3 regions of the Allobosea sp. 05T422_2 genome follow, and region 2 is predicted to be linked to each of the others. Evidence: riboswitches for the same ligand, from Rfam matches in the RefSeq annotation. Region 2 holds a riboswitch; each other region holds the start of a gene.
What was found. A riboswitch is a leader RNA that binds a small molecule or an ion and turns the genes downstream of it on or off. The one in region 2 is predicted to bind thiamine pyrophosphate.
Positions count from the first base shown of each region.

Region 1 (8,550 bases), on a different contig from region 2:
CTTTTAAAGAAACGAATGAAAGGGAATGAATCTTTCGCGCGCCGTTGCCGAGGGGGCAGAAATCTCTCCTCGACCATCCCGCGGACCTCCCCCTGCGACAGAGCGCGGCTTGACGGAGAGCAGGTGACGAGGCCAAGTCGCGCCATGTCGGCCCTTGGTCCCCCGCTTGAGACGTTGCGCCGCTCCGTCCTCGGAGCCTGGCTTGCGGCCGTCTATGCGCTGGCCGTTCTGGCGGCAGGCCTGGCGCCGGCGTCAGCCTTTGCGGCTCATCCAGCGCTCGCAGGTGCGGTTCTGTGTTCCGGGCAGTCCGTCTCGGACACGTCCGAGGTTCCGGAGCCGGCGAATGGCGTCCAGCATTGCATTGGCTGCCCGATCAATCCTGCCCTTGCGATCCCTCCTGTACCGCCTCAGCCGGTGGGCGCGCGCCTTGCGGCCCCGCTGGAGCGCTCCGTTCCCATTCGGACGGATGCCATCCATGGCGCGGTCCTCGGGCTGCCGCAATCGCGAGCGCCGCCGATCGCATCCTGAACACGGTTTCGTCTCTCCCTCTCGTCTCGCGGCCAGCCGGACAGGCCGCCGCAAGCCGGGATTTCCGGCCATTCGCGAATGGCCGCGACCTCTTTCAGGACCATGCTGATGAACAAGCCCGTTCACTACCTCGCCGCGATCGCGCTCACACTCGCGAGCGCCGCCGCCTTCGCCCATGACTACAAGGCTGGCCCGCTGAAGATCGGCCATCCCTGGTCGCGCGCCACGCCGGCCGGCGCCAAGGTCGGCGGCGGCTACCTTTCGATCGAGAATACCGGTTCGACGCCCGACCGGCTGATTGCGGTCTCTGCGCCCTTCGCCGGTCGCGGCGAGATCCATGAAATGGCGGTCACCAATGGCGTGATGACCATGCGCGAGCTTGAAAAAGGTATCGAAATCCCGGCCGGCGCCAAGGTCGAGCTGAAGCCCGGCGGTTTCCACATCATGTTCCAGGAGCTGAAGCAGCCGTTGAAGCAGGATGAGCGCGTCAAGGGCACGCTGACCTTCGAGAAGGCTGGTGTGGTGGAGGTCGAGTTCAAGGTCGAGGGGATCGGCGCCAAGGGCGCAGCCGCCGAGCACACGCACTGAGCGCTTGAAGACAAGGCGATGGCCCCCTCTCGTTGAGAGGGGGCCATCGCGATTCCGGCCTTCAGAACCTGGCGCGCGGGTCGTGCTTTGCCAGCCGCGTCAGCAGATAGTCCACTTCCGCCTTGGCCGCGGCCGTCAGACCGGCGCCCGGCTTGCGCTGGGCGTCGCTGGCCAGGATGCCGCGCTTCATCATCGTATATTTGCGGACGGCAAGGCCGACACCCTGCTGCTGCTCGTAGCGCAGCAGGGGGAGGTGCGCGTCGAAGATGTCATGAGCCGCGTCGCGCTTGCCTTCGCTGGAAAGGCGGACGACGTCGATCAGCAATTCCGGGAAGGCATAGCCGGTATTGGCGCCGTCAGCCCCACGCTCCATCTCGAAATCGAGGAAGAGCCCGCCATTGCCTGTGAGGATCGCGATCTTGCGCAGGCTGCCTTCCGCCTGGAACTTGCGCAGCGTCGAGATCTTCTCGAGTCCCGGCCAGTCCTCGTGCTTCAGCATTACGCAGGACGGGTTGTCCTGGACGATGCGGCGGATCACGGCCGGCGTCATCACCACCGAGAGCGTCAGCGGGTAGTCCTGGATGACGAAGGGAATGTCGCTGCCGATCGCCTCGACGGCCTGGGCGTAATAGCCGACGATCTGGTCGTCGGTGCGCAGGCTCGGCGGCGGGGCGATCATTACGCCGCCGGCGCCGAGATCCATCACCTGCCGCGCCAGCGAGCGCATAGCCGCAAAGCCCGGCGCCGAAACGCCGACGATGATCGGCTTGCCACCCATCTTCGCGACGGCGCGCTTGACGAGCCCGACGGACTCTTCCGGTTCGAGCTTCGGCGCCTCGCCCATGATGCCGAGCACGGTGATGCCGTCAGAACCGATGCCGGCGTAGAAATCGAAGAGCCGGTCGGTGCTCGTCCAGTCGATGGCGCCATCGGGCGTGAAGGGGGTCGGCGCAATGGGATAGACGCCGCGGGCGTCAGGGGTCAGCTGCATGGTCAGGTTCCTCGAAGTCTCTTCAGGCGATCCGGGTGCGGACGGTGCCGACGCCGTCGATGGCGCCTTCCAGCACGTCGCCCTCGACGACGGCGGCGACACCTTCCGGCGTGCCGGTGAAGATCAGGTCGCCGGGAGCCAGCGCGACGAGGCCGGAAAGATAGGCGATCGTCTCCGGCACGCTCCAGATCAGCTTGGCGAGATCGGAGGTCTGGCGCACGCGGCCATTGACCGTGAGCTCGATCTTGCCGGCCGCGGGATGGCCGCTATGGCTCGCGGGCACGATCTCCCCGATCGGGGCCGACTGGTCGAAGCCCTTGCCCATGTCCCAGGGGCGGCCGGTCTTCTTGGCTTCGCCCTGCAGGTCGCGGCGGGTCATATCGAGCCCGGCCGCATAGCCATAGACATGCGAGAGCGCCTCGGAGACCGGGATGTCGCGCCCGCCGGTGCCAATCGCGACGACCAGCTCCATCTCGTGGTGCAGGTCCTTGGTCTTGCTGGGATAGGGCATGTCGGTGCCGTTGATCACCACTGCGTCCGCGGGCTTGGTGAAGAAGAACGGCTCCTCGCGGTCGGGATCGCCCCCCATTTCGCGGGTATGTTCGGCATAGTTGCGTCCGACGCAGAAGATGCGGCGCACGGGGAAGAGCCCGCCACCCGCTACCGGAACCGCGTTGATGGCGGGCGGTTCGATCACATAATTCGTCATGACGCAGCGCTCCCTCGATGTCGTGCCGTTCATGGGCGAGCGACGGGCGCGAAGCAAGGGGCCGGGCGCTCGTGGCGGGGCTGCGCGCCCGGCATTGCCACGTGACGGTTCAGGTGGATGCGGGAGCTTCTGGCGGCGTCGGCAGCAGCCGCTCGAGCACCGCGCGCAGTGCGCGCGCGGCGGCCTCGACATCGTCCTGCACGAACAGCGCGCCGATCACGGCAATGCCGTCAGCCCCTGCCTCGATGACCGAGGCCGCATTCATTGCCGTGATGCCGGCGATGGCTCCGACCGGGAGCGGCCCCAATGCGGCAGCAGCCTTGCGCCGCAGGGCCGTGAAGCCGTCGAGACCGAGCGAGGAGCCGGCATTGTCCTTGTGCGAGGTCTGGAAGACACCGCCGATGCAGGCATAGTCGATCTTCGCCGAGGCCAATGCGGAGAGTTCATCCTCATGCTTCAGCGTCGCGCCGATGATGGCGCGGGGCCCGAGCAGGCGGCGGGCATCGTTCGGCTTCATGTCGTCGGCGCCGAGATGGACGCCGTCGGCACCGGAAGCGAGCGCGACATCGACGCGATCGTTGATCAGCAGCGGCACCCTTGTGCCGTGCAGGGCCGAGCGGATGGCCCGGGCCTCGCGCACCATCTCGCGCGTCGTCTCGGTCTTGGCGCGCAGCTGGATCAGGGTGGCGCCGCCATCGACCGCGGCACGCGCCAGGTCGGCCAGCGAGCGCCCGGCCGCGATCTGCGGATCGACAATGCCGTAAAGGCGGATATCAACGCTCACCCGTGCTCTCCCATCCGTTCGCGCAGCGTGGCCTCGTCCATCCCTGCCAGCGCGTCGATCAGGTGCACGGCGAAGCTGCCGGGCCCTTGCGATGTCTCTGCCGCAATCTCGCCGGCGACGCCATAGGCGGTCAGCGCGGCGGCGGCCGCGACTGCCGGATCGCCCTCGACCGCGCAGCATGCCGCGATCAGGGCGCCCGCTGCGCAGCCGACCCCGGTGACCCTCGTCATCAGCGGATGGCCATGGGAGACGGACAGCATGCCGCCTGCGCGCATGATCCGGTCGACCTTGCCGGTGGTGACGAGCGTGAGGTTGCGCTCGCGCGCCGTCTTGAGATCGGCAGCAAGCGCGGCCATCTCGGTCGCGTTGCCGCGCACGACGATGTTCGGCAGGCGCAAGACCTCGCGCGCCACGCGCTGGCGCAGCGGCGAGAGTTCGACGAAGACCGGATCGAAGACCAGCGGTTTCTGTCGGTCGCGCGCGACCTCCAGCAGCTTCGGGATGGCGAGTTCGCTCTCGGCATTGATCGTGCCGATGTTGATCAGGATCGCGCCGGCGCCCTCGGCCATTGCCGCGATCTCGTCGACATGGATCGCCATGGACGGGATCGCGCCGAAGGCGAGCAGCATGTTCGCCGTAATGTTCTGCGCCACCGTATTGGTGAGGCATTGCACCCGCGGGCGGCTCGCTGCCACCCGCGCCAGCACGCCTGCAACGACCGTCGCGTCGAGGCGGGCCGCGGTCATCGTCGCGCTCATTCCGCCGCCGGCAAGTAGAGATTGCCGCCCTTGGCGAGGAATTCCTGCGATTTCTCCGCCATGCCCTCGAGCGCCGCGCGTTCGTTCTCGCCCATCGCCAGCACTTCGGCGCGCAGATCCTGCGTGATCTTCATCGAGCAGAATTTCGGCCCGCACATCGAACAGAAATGCGCGACCTTGTGGGCATCCTTCGGCAGGGTCTCGTCATGGAAGGAACGTGCCGTATCGGGGTCGAGCGCCAGGTTGAACTGGTCCTCCCAGCGGAAGTCGAAGCGGGCGCGCGAGACCGCGTCGTCGCGGATCTTGGCCGCTGGATGGCCCTTGGCGAGATCGGCGGCATGGGCCGCGATCCGATAGGTGATGACGCCGGTCTTGACGTCGTCGCGGTTGGGAAGGCCGAGATGCTCCTTGGGCGTGACATAGCAGAGCATGGCGCAGCCGAACCAGCCGATCATCGCCGCGCCGATGCCCGAGGTGATGTGGTCGTAACCCGGCGCGATGTCGGTGGTCAGCGGTCCCAGCGTGTAGAACGGCGCCTCGCCGCATTCGCGCAGCTGCTTGTCCATGTTCTCCTTGATCTTGTGCATCGGCACGTGGCCCGGGCCCTCGATCATCACCTGGCAGCCCTTGTCCCAGGCGACCTTGGTGAGCTCGCCCAGCGTCTCCAGCTCGGCAAACTGGGCGCGGTCATTGGCGTCGGCGATCGAGCCCGGACGCAGGCCGTCGCCGAGCGAGAAGGAGACGTCATATTTGCGCATGATCTCGCAAATCTCGTCGAAGCGCTCGTAGAGGAAGCTCTCCTTGTGGTGCGCGAGGCACCAGCGCGCCATGATCGAGCCGCCGCGCGAGACGATGCCCGTGACGCGGCTCGCAGTGAGCGGGACATAGGGCAGGCGCACGCCGGCATGGATGGTGAAATAGTCGACGCCCTGCTCGGCCTGCTCGATCAGCGTGTCCTTGAAGACCTCCCAGTCGAGCTTGATCGGGTCGCCGCCGACCTTCTCAAGCGCCTGGTAGATCGGCACCGTGCCGATCGGAACCGGCGAGTTGCGCAGGATCCAGGAGCGGATGTTGTGGATGTTGCGGCCGGTCGACAGGTCCATCACCGTGTCGGCGCCCCAGCGGATCGCCCAGACCAGCTTSTCGACCTCCTCGGCAGCGCCGGACGTCACGGCCGAATTGCCGATATTGGCGTTGATCTTGACCAGGAAATTGCGGCCGATCGCCATCGGCTCCAGTTCGGGGTGGTTGATATTGGCCGGGATGATGGCGCGGCCGCGGGCGATTTCCTCGCGCACGAATTCAGGGGTGACGAATTCCGGAACCGAGGCGCCAAAGCTCTCGCCATCGGCATGGCGCTCGCGTGCGCCTTCGAGCATCGCGGCGCGGCCGAGATTCTCGCGATGCGCGACATAGATCATCTCGGGCGTGATGATGCCGGCCTTGGCGAACTCGTACTGGGTCGCCATCTGGCCGGGCTTCGCCTCGAGGATCGGGCGTGGGGCCGGGCAGGCGGGAACGAGCTGTTCAGGCGAGATATGGCCGTTATCGGCGGCAGTGACGGCGCGGCCGGGCACGGTCGTGAAGCCGGAGGCATCGAGCCAGGCGCGGCGCGGCTGCGGCAGGCCGGCATTCAGGTCGATCGTGACATCGCTCTCGGTGAACGGACCGGACGGGTCGTAGATCCGGACCGGCGGCTCGGAATCGGTGGTGAGCTGAACTTCGCGGAAGGGCACCCGCATCTCGGGATGGTCCGGCGGCGCGACATAGATCTTGCGCGAGCCGATGATCGGTCCGGTCGTCACGCTTTGAGGGGCAGCCTTGACGGTATTCTTCTGGGGCTTGGTGTGGGCGTTCATGGGATCTCCTCCTTGGTCCAAGGTTCAGGAGATCCGGGTTTAGAAGCGGTCCAGTTGCTGTCTGCGGGTACACGTGTGGCGCACGCCGCGTTCCAGTCCCTCCGCCGGTATGACCCGGATCAGGTTCGACGGGTTCGGCTTTGGACGCCATCTCAGCTCTTGCGAGCACCCCTCGGAACGAAGCGGAGGTTAGGGCCGGCGGCTCTTGAACGCAACCGGCAAGGGGCGGGATGCGGCCCTGCCATGCGGCGCCGGAATGCCGGGCTCAGGCGAGAATGTCGACGTTCTGGCCCTGGCCAGCGGCAAGAGTAGCCTTCTGGGACTCGGCACTCTGCTGCAGCATATCCACGAGCGCCTGGTCGGACGTCGCCTGCTGCTTCACCATCGCTGTCTGCAAGGTCTGGCGGGTCGAGGCTGCCTGGCTTGCGGCAAAGCCCTGCGCGATCGCGACGGTTGTCTCACTCATCTCAACTCTCCTTACGACAGGTCTTAAGCCGGAGAGCTTGCTGATTCCTGAATCCCCTGATCCGGGGAGACCGGCGCGACGGTCGCCCGCCGCGCCGGTTCTATTGGTTCACTGCGGCTGATTCTGCCCGGCCAGCAGCGGGGTGATGCGTCGGAGCGTGACGCGGCGGTTCTCGCGGGCGGCCTCCTGCGTCTGCACCTTGAGATACTGCTCGCCATAGCCCTGCGTCGTCAGGTTCTCCGGCGGCACCTGGAAATCGCGCGTCAGGATCTCGGCGACCGATTGGGCCCGGCGATCCGAGAGCGAGAGGTTGTCGACATCCGAGCCGACGGCGTCGGTATGGCCCTCGACCAGGAAAACCTCGTTCGGCGCGCGCTGCAGTGCCTGGCTGATCGAGGCGGCAATCACCGAGAGCCGCTGCGCCTGGTTGGGGGTGACCTCCCAGGACCCGGTCTCGAAGGTTACCGTGTCGATATCGACGCTGCGCATGCGGGCGCGCAGGTCCGGCGAGTAGCGGACCTCGTCGAGCGTGTAGCGGCGCGGGATCGCGGCGATCGGCGGGGCGGTGATCGTCTCATAGATCAGGCGCTGGTCGGCCTGCTCGGCGTCGACGATATAGCGCTCGCGCGGGATCGGCAGCGGCGGCGGCGGCAGCACGACGACCTCGTCCGAGAAGCGCATATCCGGCCGATCGCGGCGGGTGTTGTCGATCATCACGATCTCATCGCCATCGCGCATGCGCCGGGTCCGGCGGATCAGGCGGCCATCCTCGTCGGTCACGGTGATGATGCGGCTGCCGTCCGGCCGTTCGAACACGGTGACGTTCTCGTCTCCGCGCCGTTCGGTCCGTCCCTGCCAGCCGAGGTCGCGGAAGCGCTCGGTCTCGTCGCGGCGGATGATGGCACGGTCGTCGTCGCGGATGATCGTGCGACCGGGCTCGCGAATGATCGTGACGTCGCCCTCGCGGCGCTCCTCGCGGCGCCCGCGGACATCGTCGAGGCGCGTCGCGCCCTGCGTCGCCATGATGCCGCCGAGTACGCCTACGCCAAGGCCGATCGCAGCCGCGCCACCGAGGCCGATGCCACCGCGACGGCCCTGCCGGTCAGGCGGGGGCAGTTGCCCGGGTCCAGCGGCTGGAGGCTGGCCGGCCGGAGGCGGAGCGAGCGTCTGGCCCGGCTGCGGCGGTGCAACGGGCGGCGGGACTGCGCCGGGCGCGCGACCGCCGGGGGGCGGGGCGAGCGGGGCTGCTGCCGGCGGCTGAGCGGGTAGCGGCGCCGGAACCTGACCGGGTGTTGCAGAAGGCGGTTGGCCGGCTGGCGGCGCGCCGGGCGCACGACCACCCGGAGGCSGCYCCAGRGGCTGGGTSYCGGGCGGCTGYGCTTGCGGYGCKGTTCCTGGCACCGGRGCTGGRGTCGGGCGAGCCGCCGGAGGCTGGCCCGGAGCTGCCGCTGGCGCCTGGCCGGCCGGTGGCGTGCCGGGCGCACGGCCGGCAGGAGGTGGCGCCAGCGGGGCGGTAGCGGGCGGCTGGGTTTGCGGAGCCGCTCCGGGAGCGCGTCCCCCTGCTGGGGGCGTCAACGGTGCGGTTGCCGGCGGCTGCGCCTGTGGGGCGGGAATCGGACGGGCTGCCGGCGGCTGCACGGGGGCCGGGACGGGCGGCTGGGCGCGCGGCGGCACGGCCTGAGGCTGGCTGGGCTGGGCTGGAGGAGCCGGGCGCGGCACCGCCGGGATTGGCTGAGGCGCGGAGGAGGGCGGGGGCGCGGGTTGCGGCCGTATGGCTGGTGGGCGTCCGGGTTCGCCGGCGCCCGGCGGCACGGGGCGCGGCATCTGCGGCTCGCGGCGCGGTTCAGGCGGCGGCGCGGCGGGTGGG
Region 1 is NZ_JBFTLD010000196.1:4,026-12,575, forward strand. Features, by position in the region: gene AC1DJT_RS25965 (hypothetical protein) at 124-528, shown strand; gene AC1DJT_RS25970 (copper chaperone PCu(A)C) at 637-1,116, shown strand; gene AC1DJT_RS25975 (dihydrodipicolinate synthase family protein) at 1,178-2,107, opposite strand; gene AC1DJT_RS25980 (fumarylacetoacetate hydrolase family protein) at 2,130-2,816, opposite strand; gene thiE (thiamine phosphate synthase) at 2,926-3,600, opposite strand; gene AC1DJT_RS25990 (hydroxyethylthiazole kinase) at 3,597-4,346, opposite strand; gene thiC (phosphomethylpyrimidine synthase ThiC) at 4,355-6,217, opposite strand; TPP riboswitch at 6,296-6,400, opposite strand; gene AC1DJT_RS26000 (hypothetical protein) at 6,483-6,683, opposite strand; gene AC1DJT_RS26005 (OmpA family protein) at 6,792-7,706, opposite strand.
Region 1: linked by a shared signal. The riboswitch ahead of thiC (phosphomethylpyrimidine synthase ThiC) and the one ahead of thiB (thiamine ABC transporter substrate binding subunit) in region 2 are both predicted to bind thiamine pyrophosphate.

Region 2 (6,045 bases):
CCAAGCGAAGCGCAGGACCGGGATGACGTCGGAGTGTTTGGAGTGGACGCGTCAGCCGCGCGCTTCCAGCGCCTTGACGATCGCATCGCCCATCTCGGCGGTCGAGACGGCATTGGCGCCCGGCGCGGCGATGTCCTTGGTGCGGGTGCCGGCGCCAAGCACATCGGCGATCGCGCCTTCGAGCCGGTCGGCCGCCTCGATGGCGCCGAAGGAGTAGCGCAGCGCCATCGCAAAGGAGCCGATCATCGCGATCGGATTCGCCAGGCCCTTGCCGGCAATGTCGGGAGCCGAGCCGTGGACGGGCTCGTAAAGCGCCTTGCGCTTGCCGGTGGCCGGATCTTCAGCACCAAGCGAAGCGGAGGGCAGCATGCCGAGCGAGCCGGTCAGCATCGCCGCGACGTCGGAGAGAATATCGCCGAACAGGTTGTCGCAGACGATGACGTCGTACTGCTTCGGCCAGCGCACGAGCTGCATGGCGCAATTGTCGGCGAGCACATGCTCGAGTTCGACATCCCGGTAGTCCTTGGCGTGCAGGGCCGTGACCGTCTGCTTCCAGAGCACGCCGGTCTTCATGACGTTGTGCTTCTCGGCCGAGGAGACCTTGTTGCGGCGGGTGCGTGCCAGCTCGAAGGCGACGCGCGCGATGCGTTCGATTTCGGGCGTGGTGTAGAGCTGGGTATCGACGCCGCGCTTGGAACCGTCCTCCAGCGTGACGATCTCCTTGGGCTCGCCGAAATAGACGCCGCCGGTGAGCTCACGCACGATCAGGATGTCGAGCCCCTCGACCACCTCGGGCTTGAGCGAGGAGGCGGAAGCCAGCGCCGGATAGCAGATCGCAGGCCGCAGATTCGCAAACAGGCCAAGATCCTTGCGCAAGCGCAGCAGGCCGGCTTCGGGGCGATGCTGATAGGGCACATCCGCCCATTTCGGGCCGCCCACAGCGCCGAACAACACCGCATCGGCATCCTGGGCGAGCTTCATGTCGCCTTCCGAGATCGCCGCCTTGTGCGCGTCATAGGCAGCGCCGCCGACAAGTCCGCGCTCGATGGCGAAGGAGGCGAGGCCCTGCCTCTCGAACCAGCCGACGATCTTCTCGACCTGGCCGGTCACTTCGGGGCCGATGCCGTCGCCCGGCAGGAGGAGGAGCTTGTGGGTCGCCATGGTCGCCTCACGCGTTTGTCGGATATTGCTGGGGCCAGAGCGGCCTTGCCGGGCTGATTAGGCGGGGAACGGGAGTGACGCAAGCGCAGCCGCGGGGCAGCGCGCCTGCGCGGCAAGCAGAAGCTGTACGATCGGCACCAGCATCGAACCGCTTCACTCCGGCCGGAGTGAAGCGGAGAGCTGGAAGCCGTCGCAGAGCGCGACGATGGTTTCCGGATCGGAGCCGCTAGCGCAGTGCCTTTGGCATCAGCCAGTATCCCGACGGCAACGGGTGCTCCGTCCTCAGGCCTTCTTCTCCATGTTCCAGAAGAACTGGACGGGCGAGAGCACCATGCCGGTCAGGCTCTTGCGATAGGCCATTGGCTGCTGCACCAGCCCCGCCGGCGCATAGGGCACCGTCTCGAAGGCGCGCTTCTCGATCGAGGCGGCCAGCTCCTTCTGCTTGGCCACATCAGGCGTTGCAATCCACTGATCGCGCAGACCTTCCAGCGTGGCATCCTCCGGCCAGCCGAACCAGGCGGCAGGGCCATTGCTGCGCAACAGCGGATGCAGCGCGGGATTGAGCACGTCGGCGCCCGACCAGAGCGTGTGGAACACCGACCAGCCGCCCTGGTCCGGCAATCCGCGGTTGGAGCGCCTGCCGATGAAGCTGGCCCAATCGGTCGCGACCAGATCGACAGTCATGCCGAGCTTCTTCAGCAGTTCCTGTGTCACCAGGCACTGGTTATAGGCGATCGGCTGGTCGGCGGGTGCCAGCAGCAGCACCTTCTCGTTCTTGTAGCCGGCCTCCTGCAGCATTTGAAACGCATCAGCAGGATCAGCCCGAGCGGCACGTTCTCGATCGCGATCTCGGGATTGCTCTTGAGCAGGGGCAGGAGATCGACCGGCGGCTGTTCGTACCAGTCGACCTCGCCCTGCATCAGCGCGCCGACTGCGGCTGAAACCTCGGTCAGCGGCAACCATTCGATACGGTCGATCTTGGCGACCTTGCCGCCAGCGGCCCAGGACGGAGCCTCCTCTCGTGGCCTGTACTTGGCGAAGCGCTCATAGATCGCGTTCTGGCCCGGCACCCATTGCTTGTCCATGAAGCGCCAGGGTCCGGAACCGATCGCCTCCGTGATGTTCTTGGTTGGCTCCATCATGGCCACGCGCTCGGGCATGATGAAGGGCACGTTCGAGGAGAGCTTGCCGAGCGCGTCCGGCAGCATCGGGAAGGGCTTCTTCAGGCGGATGGCGAAGGTGCGCTGGTCGACGACATCGTAACCCTCGACGAATGTCGCGAAAGTCTGCCCGAAGGCATCGCGCGCCGACCAGCGCTTGATCGAGGCGATGCAGTCCTGCGCCCTGACCGGCTGCTCGTCATGGAACATCAGTCCGTCGCGCAGATGGAAGGTCCAGCGCAGCCCGTCCGGCGCAGTCTCCCAGCTCTCGACCATTTGCGGCTGGATGCGGAACTGCGCGTCCGTCGCAAACAGGGTATCATATATCAGATAGCCGTGATTGCGGATGACATAGCTCGTGGCGACGATCGGATCGAGCGAGGGCAACGGCGTCGACGGAATGAAGCGCAGCGTATTGGCGCGCGACTGCGCGCGCGACGGAAATCCAACGAGGCTGGAAGCGGTTAAAGCGGAACTTCCGGCCAGAATCTGACGGCGATTGAGTCGCATGCGGCATCCCCTTGCTCTTGAGCTTTCGCGCCTGGCGCGCCTGCTTTCTGTTAAGCAAGAGATATACCAGCATGATCATGCGGCCAGACGCAATGCCCCTTGCGATGGCCCGGCGGCATCAACTGGACTCGCCCCGGCCCGCTCGCTATTCCCTTGACCGTCTCAACGGGGTGCCCGGCGATTTCGGGCTGAGAGGGAAGCGCAGGGCTTTCAACCCGTCGAACCTGATCCGGATCGTGCCGGCGGAGGGATTGAGCATTGGCGTCTCGCAACCGGAGACCGCCTTCCCTCTCGACCGTCATGGCCTGCCGTCGAATGCATGCGGGGTGACGCCATGAGCTTTCTGAACAACCGGTTGACCCGGATCGCCGCCGCGCTCTCGGCGCTCCTGCTCGCGACGCCGTCCATGGCCCAGGAGAAACCGGCACTGACGGTCTACACTTATTCCTCCTTCACCGGGAAATACGGTCCCGGCGCGAAAGTGAAGGCGGCCTTCGAGGCGCAATGCAGTTGCACGCTGAACTGGGTCGCAAGCGATGATGCCGGCTCCCTCGTCGCGCGCCTGAAGCTGGAGGGTGAAGCGACCAAGGCCGATGCCGTGCTCGGCCTCGACATGAACCTTGCTGCAGAAGCCAAGGCGACGGGACTGTTCCAGCCCCATGGCCAGGATCGTGCCGCGCTCACTTTGCCCATCGCCTGGACTGACGATACCTTCCTGCCTTTCGATTGGGGGCATCTCGCCTTCGTCTATGATTCAACCAAACTTGCCGCGCCGCCCACCAGCCTGAAGCAGCTTGTCGACGATCCGAATGGGCCAAAGCTCGTACTGCAGGACCCGCGCACCAGCGCGCCCGGGCTTGGCTTCCTGCTCTGGATGCGATCCGTCTACGGCGATGGCGCCGACGCCGCCTGGACCAGGCTCAAGCCGCGCATCGTCACCTTCACCAAGGGCTGGTCGGAGGCCTACGGACTCTTCCTCAAGGGCGAGGCCGACATGGTGCTCTCCTACGCGACATCGCCGGCCTATCACATCGGCGCCGAGAAGAAGACGCAGTACAAGGCCGCCCCCTTCAGCGAAGGCCACTATCTGCATGTCGAACTCGCCGGCATGACGCGCACGACGCGGCAGCCGGAACTCGCCAAACGCTTCCTCACCTTCACGCTTTCGGACGCCTTCCAATCGCTGATCCCGGAAGGCAACTGGATGATGCCGGCGAAACAAGCGACAGGTGGACTGCCGGCTTCATTCGCCGATGTCATCAAGCCGGAACGGACCTTGCTGTTCACGCCGGACGAGGTGCGCACGCAGCGCCGAACCTTCATCGACGCCTGGCTCGCCGCAACGAGCCGCTGAGGCCTTGTTCCGCCCGGCCACGCTCACCGCGCTTGCCATCCTTGCGCTCGCCGGCGCCTCGCTCGCCGGGCTGGCGCGAGCCGGCGGCGACGTCGCGGCCCTGTCGCCGCTCGGCCCCTATCTCGCTCGCCTCGTCGCAGGAGCGACCGTCCAGGCGGGCCTGTCGATGCTGCTCTCGCTCCTGCTGGGCACGGCACTGGCGCTTGCCTTGCTGCGCCGCCGCTTTCCAGGCCGCAACCTCCTGCTCGCCGTGCTGACCGCCGCAGCCGTCGCGCCGACGATCGTGATCGTCTTCGGCGTCATCGCGATCTATGGCCGTTCCGGGCTGCTCGGCGACCTGGCGCGCGCCGTCGGCGCCGAACCACCGGCGATCTACGGGCTCCATGGTATCCTGATCGCGCATGTGCTGATGAATACGCCGCTGGTGACGCGCACGCTGCTTCAGGCCTTCGGCCGCGAACCTGGAGAGCGGAGGCGCTTGGCCTCGGCGCTCGGCTTCTCCGCCGCCTATTGTTTCCGGCATCTCGACTGGCCCGTGATCCGAAGAGAGGCCCCGGCGCTTGCCACCTTCGTCTTTCTGCTCTGCTTCACGAGCTTTGCCGTCGTGCTCTCGCTCGGTGGCGGCCCTGCCAATGCGACGCTGGAAGTCGCGATCTACGAAGCGGTCCGTTTCGAGGCCGATTTCGCCCGCGCTGCCGCTCTCGCCGGACTCCAGCTTGTGCTCTGCCTCGGACTTGCAACTGCGCTCGCCGCACTCGTGCCGGCGGCCCGCGACGAGGCAAGTGCCGAGCGCCATGCAATGCGCCCCGATATCCTCGCCCCTTGCCTGCGGCGGCTGGACTGCCTTGTTCTCATTCTGGCGACGGCGTGGATCGCACCGCCTCTCCTCAGCATCGCAAGCGGCCTCGCAGCCGTACCGATGCTCGCGACCGCCGAATTCGCATCGGCTGCCGCGACGAGCGCGGCGATCGCGCTTGGCGCTGGCCTCCTCGCCTGCCTGTTTGCCGTACTGCTCGCCAGCGCCGCGCGCGGACGCCGGCCGCGCCCGGGACTTCCCGACCTTGCCGCCTTCACCATGCTTGGCCTGCCGCCCTTCGCCTTCGTGGCAGGACTGTACGTCCTGACCCGCAACCTCGCCGATCCCGCAATGCTCGGTCTGCTGCTTGTGCCGCTCGTCAACGCCCTGATGGCACTGCCCTATGCCTATCGGCTGCTGGCACCGCCACTCGCGACCAGCGCCGAGCGCCATGGAAGACTGGCAGAGAGCCTCGGCATTGCCGGCTGGACCCGGCTGCGTCTCGTCGAATGGCCAGCCCTGCGCGCACCGCTGGCGGCCGCCTTCGCCTTTGCCACGGCGCTCTCGCTCGGTGATTTCGGCGTCATTGCTCTGTTCGGTGGCGGCGAGCTCACCACCTTGCCCTATCTGCTGGCGAACCGCCTCGGCGCCTATCGCATGGATGAAGCGGTCAGGCGGCGGCAAGACCACGCTGCTCCATGCCATCGCCGGCTTCGAACAGCCTGCGGCCGGAACCCTCCGCTTTGCCGGCGCAGATCTGCTGCCGCTCGCACCAGCCAGACGACCGGTCTCGATCCTGTTCCAGGATCACAATCTCTTCCCGCACCTCACGGCAGCTGAAAACGTCGCGCTTGGACTGAAACCGTCCCTGCGGCTCGACGCGTCCGAGCGCGAGCGCGTGGCAGCTGCGCTGACCGCGGTCGATCTTGCCGGCTTCGCAGCCCGCCGACCGGCGGAACTCTCGGGCGGTCAGCGTCAGCGCGTCGCCCTCGCCCGCGCCCTCCTGCGCGGCAAACCGCTGATGTTGCTCGACGAACCGTTCGGCGCACTCGACCCCGGGCTAC
Region 2 is NZ_JBFTLD010000011.1:12,806-18,850, forward strand. Features, by position in the region: gene leuB (3-isopropylmalate dehydrogenase) at 52-1,161, opposite strand; gene AC1DJT_RS03705 (hypothetical protein) at 1,444-1,959, opposite strand; gene AC1DJT_RS03710 (ABC transporter substrate-binding protein) at 1,872-2,831, opposite strand; TPP riboswitch at 2,988-3,099, shown strand; gene thiB (thiamine ABC transporter substrate binding subunit) at 3,166-4,185, shown strand; gene AC1DJT_RS03720 (thiamine ABC transporter ATP-binding protein) at 5,643-6,045, shown strand, end outside.

Region 3 (4,505 bases), on a different contig from region 2:
TGGCGTTGGGTCTGTTCGCCCAGATCGGCCTTCTCGCCCATCTGTTCTCCCTGCTCGTCCCGGCGATCGGGCCTCAAAATGCCGGGCTGGCCATGGGCGGCGCAACGATCGCCGCGATCGCAGGCAGGACGGTGGTCGGCCTCGTCATGCCTGCCTCGGCGGACCGCCGCCTCGTCGCCTGCGCGAGCTATGCGGTCCAGATCGGCGGGTCATTGACCTTCCTGATCGCGGGCGATGCCAACGCAACGCTGATGATCATGGGCGTCATTCTGTTCGGTGCGGGGATTGGCAATGCCACATCCCTGCCACCGCTCATCGCACAGGTCGAATTCGGCAAGGCAGACGTTGCCCGCGTCGTTCCACTGATCGTTGCCATCGGACAGGCAAGTTATTCCTTTGCGCCGGCCGTGTTCGGCGCTCTGCGGACGCTGTCGCCAACCGGACTGTCGAGCTTCGATGGGGCAGCGCTGTTTGCGGTCGCTGCCGTGGTGCAAGCAGCCGCCATTGCCTGTTTCCTATGGGGGCGCCAAAGGCGCTCGCTGCCAGGCGCGACCGCATGACGGAGACAGGCCCCTTGGACCTGGCAGGGGCGAACCCTGTGCGGCTAGCCCTCGCCACCTGCGTCGGACAGCACCCTTGCCGGCACGGGGAGGACGGTCGCCCTCTGGCCGTTTTGCGTGGCCAGCCATTTCAGATAGCGCAGGCGTGCCGCCACCGTGTTGCTGCGATGGGTGTTTTGCAGCCACTCAAGATACTCGGCGAGGCGAACGGTGATGATCTGGACGGTCTTGCCCTTGGCCAGAAGCAGCTCCGTCGCGGCAGCGAACTGGCGCTTCCATTCGGGATAGGAGCGGGGGATCCTGGGGTCCTTGCCGACCATGTCCAGCAAGGCAGGAAAGTCATCTTCCGAATACCACGGTACCAGCACGGTGTCGTAGTAATCGAACTTCCGCATGGCTGTGTCCGCCCAGCAATCGGAAAGCGTCGCCCACCTGCGATCCTACCAGTTCTCCAGCTGGTTTACGAGTTGCGCGCAGTGCCTCACCGGTTTGCGCGCGGGCGAGTTGCAGATCTCGGGATATCCGGTCGGCGCCATCACGAAGGATGCAAGCCCTCCGTCGGGCACGGAAAGCCCGTTTCAAGCCCGTTTCCTGGGCTCTGCCCCGATCCCGCCCCGGCGCGGGGATCGGCCGTTTCCTTCGCGCCCATTCGGTCAGGCGCGCCTAGGCGCTGGCCGGCAAGGATTTCAGCGTCCTGATGATCTCGCTCTCGGTATAGGGTTTTCGAAAGAACCGGGCCCGCTCAGGCAATTTCTGAGGGTCGACCCGGACATGGCCCGAGGTCACCATCAGCCCGATCGGCGGCCATTTCTCGCGCACGACCTCGACCAGCTGCAGGCCGTTCAGCGAGCCCGGCATCTCGACATCGGTGAAGAGGATGCGGACATCGTCGCGTTGCTCGAGAATGGCCAGGGCCTCGTCGGCGGTCGCTGCCTCGACGGCGAGGTAACCGGCCTCCTCGACGAGCAAGGCCGCATACATCCTGATGATCGGCTCGTCGTCGACAACGAGAACAACCGGCTTTTCCGCGTCTGTAGGCACTGGGCTTCTCCTGAACCGCCTTCTTGTCGCGGCGGTAGAGGTCCAACGGCTCATGGACCGGAACGTTCCGCCGTCGCGCCTGCTTTGGGCGCTACGGACAATGCAGGCTGTTGGCATGGCCGGCGGAGCGCTCCCTCGTGAAGCTGCCCGCCTGGCCGCGCGTGCCGGCAGCGGAAGCGGAGCGCGGGTGAATGGCGGMAGGCGAGGTGCCTCAGCAGCGCCTTGGACCGGCGAAGATTCCCGGCCCCTGGCCCGCCAGCCGGGGTCCTCCCGGCGTTCGTGTCTGATTGGCCTTGACCTCGCTGCCGCCCCGGCTCCAGACTGCGCGGATCCAAGGAGATCCCCGGCAAGGGGCTGAGAAACCGCTGGCAGACCGGGTGTTCCCCGGAGAGGCGCGCGGAAATCCTTCGAACCTGATCCGGCTCATACCGGCGGAGGGATGGAGCGTCGCGGCACTTGCCGGCAGCCGAAGGGCTGCCAGATCTCCTTCCCCGAGCGGGCGAGGAGTTTGCCTATGCGAGGCCCGCCACACACCACCCTTCGCCGATCTGGCGACGCTTCCGGGCCCGTCGCCTGCGAGGCGCCGGCCGCCACCGATATCGCCATCATTGGCGGCGGCCTGATCGGTTTGTCCATCGGCTGGCGGCTGGCCCGGCGCGGGCTCGATGTGACCGTTTTCGAGCGTGGCACGATCGGGCAAGGGGCAAGCCTTGCCGCGACCGGCATGCTGGCCGCGGCCGCCGAGCTGGAKCCGGGCGGCGAGGAGCAGCTGCCACTGGCGCTCGAAAGCCAAAGGCTCTGGCCGGGTTTTGCGCGCGAGCTCGAAGCCGAGAGCGGGCTCGGCGTCGACTATCGCCGGGACGGTGTCCTGCTGGTCGCGCTGGGGCGTGAGGAGGTCGAGCGCCTGCGTTTCCGCCATGACATGCAGCGGCGCGCCGAGGTCGAGGCTGCATGGCTTAGCGGGGCGCAATGCCGCGAACGCGAGCCCGGGCTGAGGCCCTCGGTCGTTGCCGGCATTCTCTGCCCGGCCGACCATCAGGTCGATCCGCCGCGCGTCATGGCGGCGCTACGACGCTCCTGTCTCGCGGCCGGAGGGCACCTGGTCGAAGCCTGCGAGGCCGAGCCGGAGCTGGCCGGCGGCCGCGCTCTCGGCGTCTCGACGCCGCGCGGGCTCTGCAAGGCCCCGATCGTGATTGCGGCCGCCGGCGCCTGGACCCGATTTCAGGGGCTCGACATCCCCGTCCGCCCGCTCAAGGGTCAGTCACTCGCCCTGCGCAGCACGCCCGAGACCGGCACGCTCGCGCGTGTCGTCTGGACCGAGCAGGTGCATCTCGCTCCCAAGAGCGACGGCACTCTCCTCGTCGGCGCCACCATGGAAGAACGCGGCTTCGACGACAGCGTGACCGCTGGCGGCGTCTATGCCCTGCTCGACGGCGCCCGGCGCGCACTGCCCTCGATCGAGGAGATGCCGGTCGAGGCGATCTGGTCCGGCTTCCGCCCGACCTCGATCGACGATGCGCCGATCCTTGGTGAGACGGGGATAGCGGGCCTGCTCGTTGCGACCGGCCATCACCGCAACGGCTATCTGCTCGCCCCCGTCACGGCAGCCGCGATCGAGCAACTCCTCGTCGAGAATCGCATCACGGGTCCGGCCGCGTCATTCGGCCAGGCGCGCTTCACCCCCTGTCTGGAGGCAACCTCATGAAACTCATCATCAATGGCAAGGACCGCGATAGCGCAGCGGAGAATCTGGCGGCGCTTTGGCAGGAGGAGACGGCCGAGATGGACTTGCCGGGTCCGCAGGGCTTCGCGATCGCGCTCAATGGCACCGTGGTCCGGCAGGTCGACTGGGCGCAGACGCCTCTGTCGCGCAACGACCGCGTCGAAATCATCCGTGCCTTCGCAGGGGGCTGACATGAGCACTCCGATCGAGGCCCTCACCATGGCGGGCACGGCATTGTCGTCGCGGCTCCTCATTGGCACGGCCGGCTATCCGAGCCAGCGCATCATGGTCGATGCCATCGAGGCCAGCGGTTCGGATCTTGTCACGCTCTCCCTGCGTCGCATTTCGCTGCAGGGCCATGGCTCCGACACGGTGCGCCTGCTTGCCGGCCGCCGCTTCCTGCCCAACACGGCAGGCTGCGAAACCGCGCGCGACGCCATCCTCACCGCCGAGCTTGCACGCGAGGCGCTTGGCACCAACTGGATCAAGCTCGAGGTGATCGGCGATCGCGAGACGCTCTATCCCGATGTCGGTGAGCTGCTGGAGGCGACGCGCCAGCTCGTCGACAAGGGCTTCGTCGTCCTGCCCTATTGCAACGACGATCCGGTGATTTGCGCTCGCCTGGCTGATCTCGGGGCCGCCGCCGTGATGCCGATGGGGTCGCTGATCGGCTCGGGCATGGGCGTCGCCAATCCGGCCAATCTCGAGCTGATCTGTGCCCGCTCGCCCGTGCCCGTGATCGTTGATGCCGGCATCGGCACGGCCTCCGACGCGGTGATCGCCATGGAATGCGGCGCGAGCGGGGTTCTGCTCAACACCGCCGTCGCCAAGGCCGATGATCCGGTGCGAATGGCACTCGCCATGCGTCACGCCGTCGAGGCCGGCTGGAACGCCCGCTTGGCGGGGCGCATTCCGCGGCGTGGGCGGGCTCAGCCGTCCAGCCCGCAGCTCGGGCTTGTGGGGTCGTGAACAGGCTGCCCGACCGGCTGCTCGTCGTCACCGACCGGCATCAGGCCGTGAAGCCTTTGCCGCAGCTTGTCTCTGCGGCGCTCGCCGGCGGGGCACGCTGGATCTGGCTGCGCGATCGCGATCTCGATCAGCCGGAACGCCGCAGCCTGGCGCAGCAGCTGCATGAGCTCGTGAGCATGGCGGATGCGGTTCTGACGATCGGCGGTGATGTT
Region 3 is NZ_JBFTLD010000251.1:4,633-9,137, reverse strand. Features, by position in the region: gene AC1DJT_RS29365 (MFS transporter) at 1-560, shown strand, start outside; gene AC1DJT_RS29360 (hypothetical protein) at 605-955, opposite strand; gene AC1DJT_RS29355 (response regulator) at 1,224-1,601, opposite strand; TPP riboswitch at 1,926-2,058, shown strand; gene thiO (glycine oxidase ThiO) at 2,116-3,306, shown strand; gene thiS (sulfur carrier protein ThiS) at 3,303-3,515, shown strand; gene thiG (thiazole synthase) at 3,517-4,293, shown strand; gene AC1DJT_RS29335 (thiamine phosphate synthase) at 4,290-4,505, shown strand, end outside.
Region 3: linked by a shared signal. The riboswitch ahead of thiO (glycine oxidase ThiO) and the one ahead of thiB (thiamine ABC transporter substrate binding subunit) in region 2 are both predicted to bind thiamine pyrophosphate.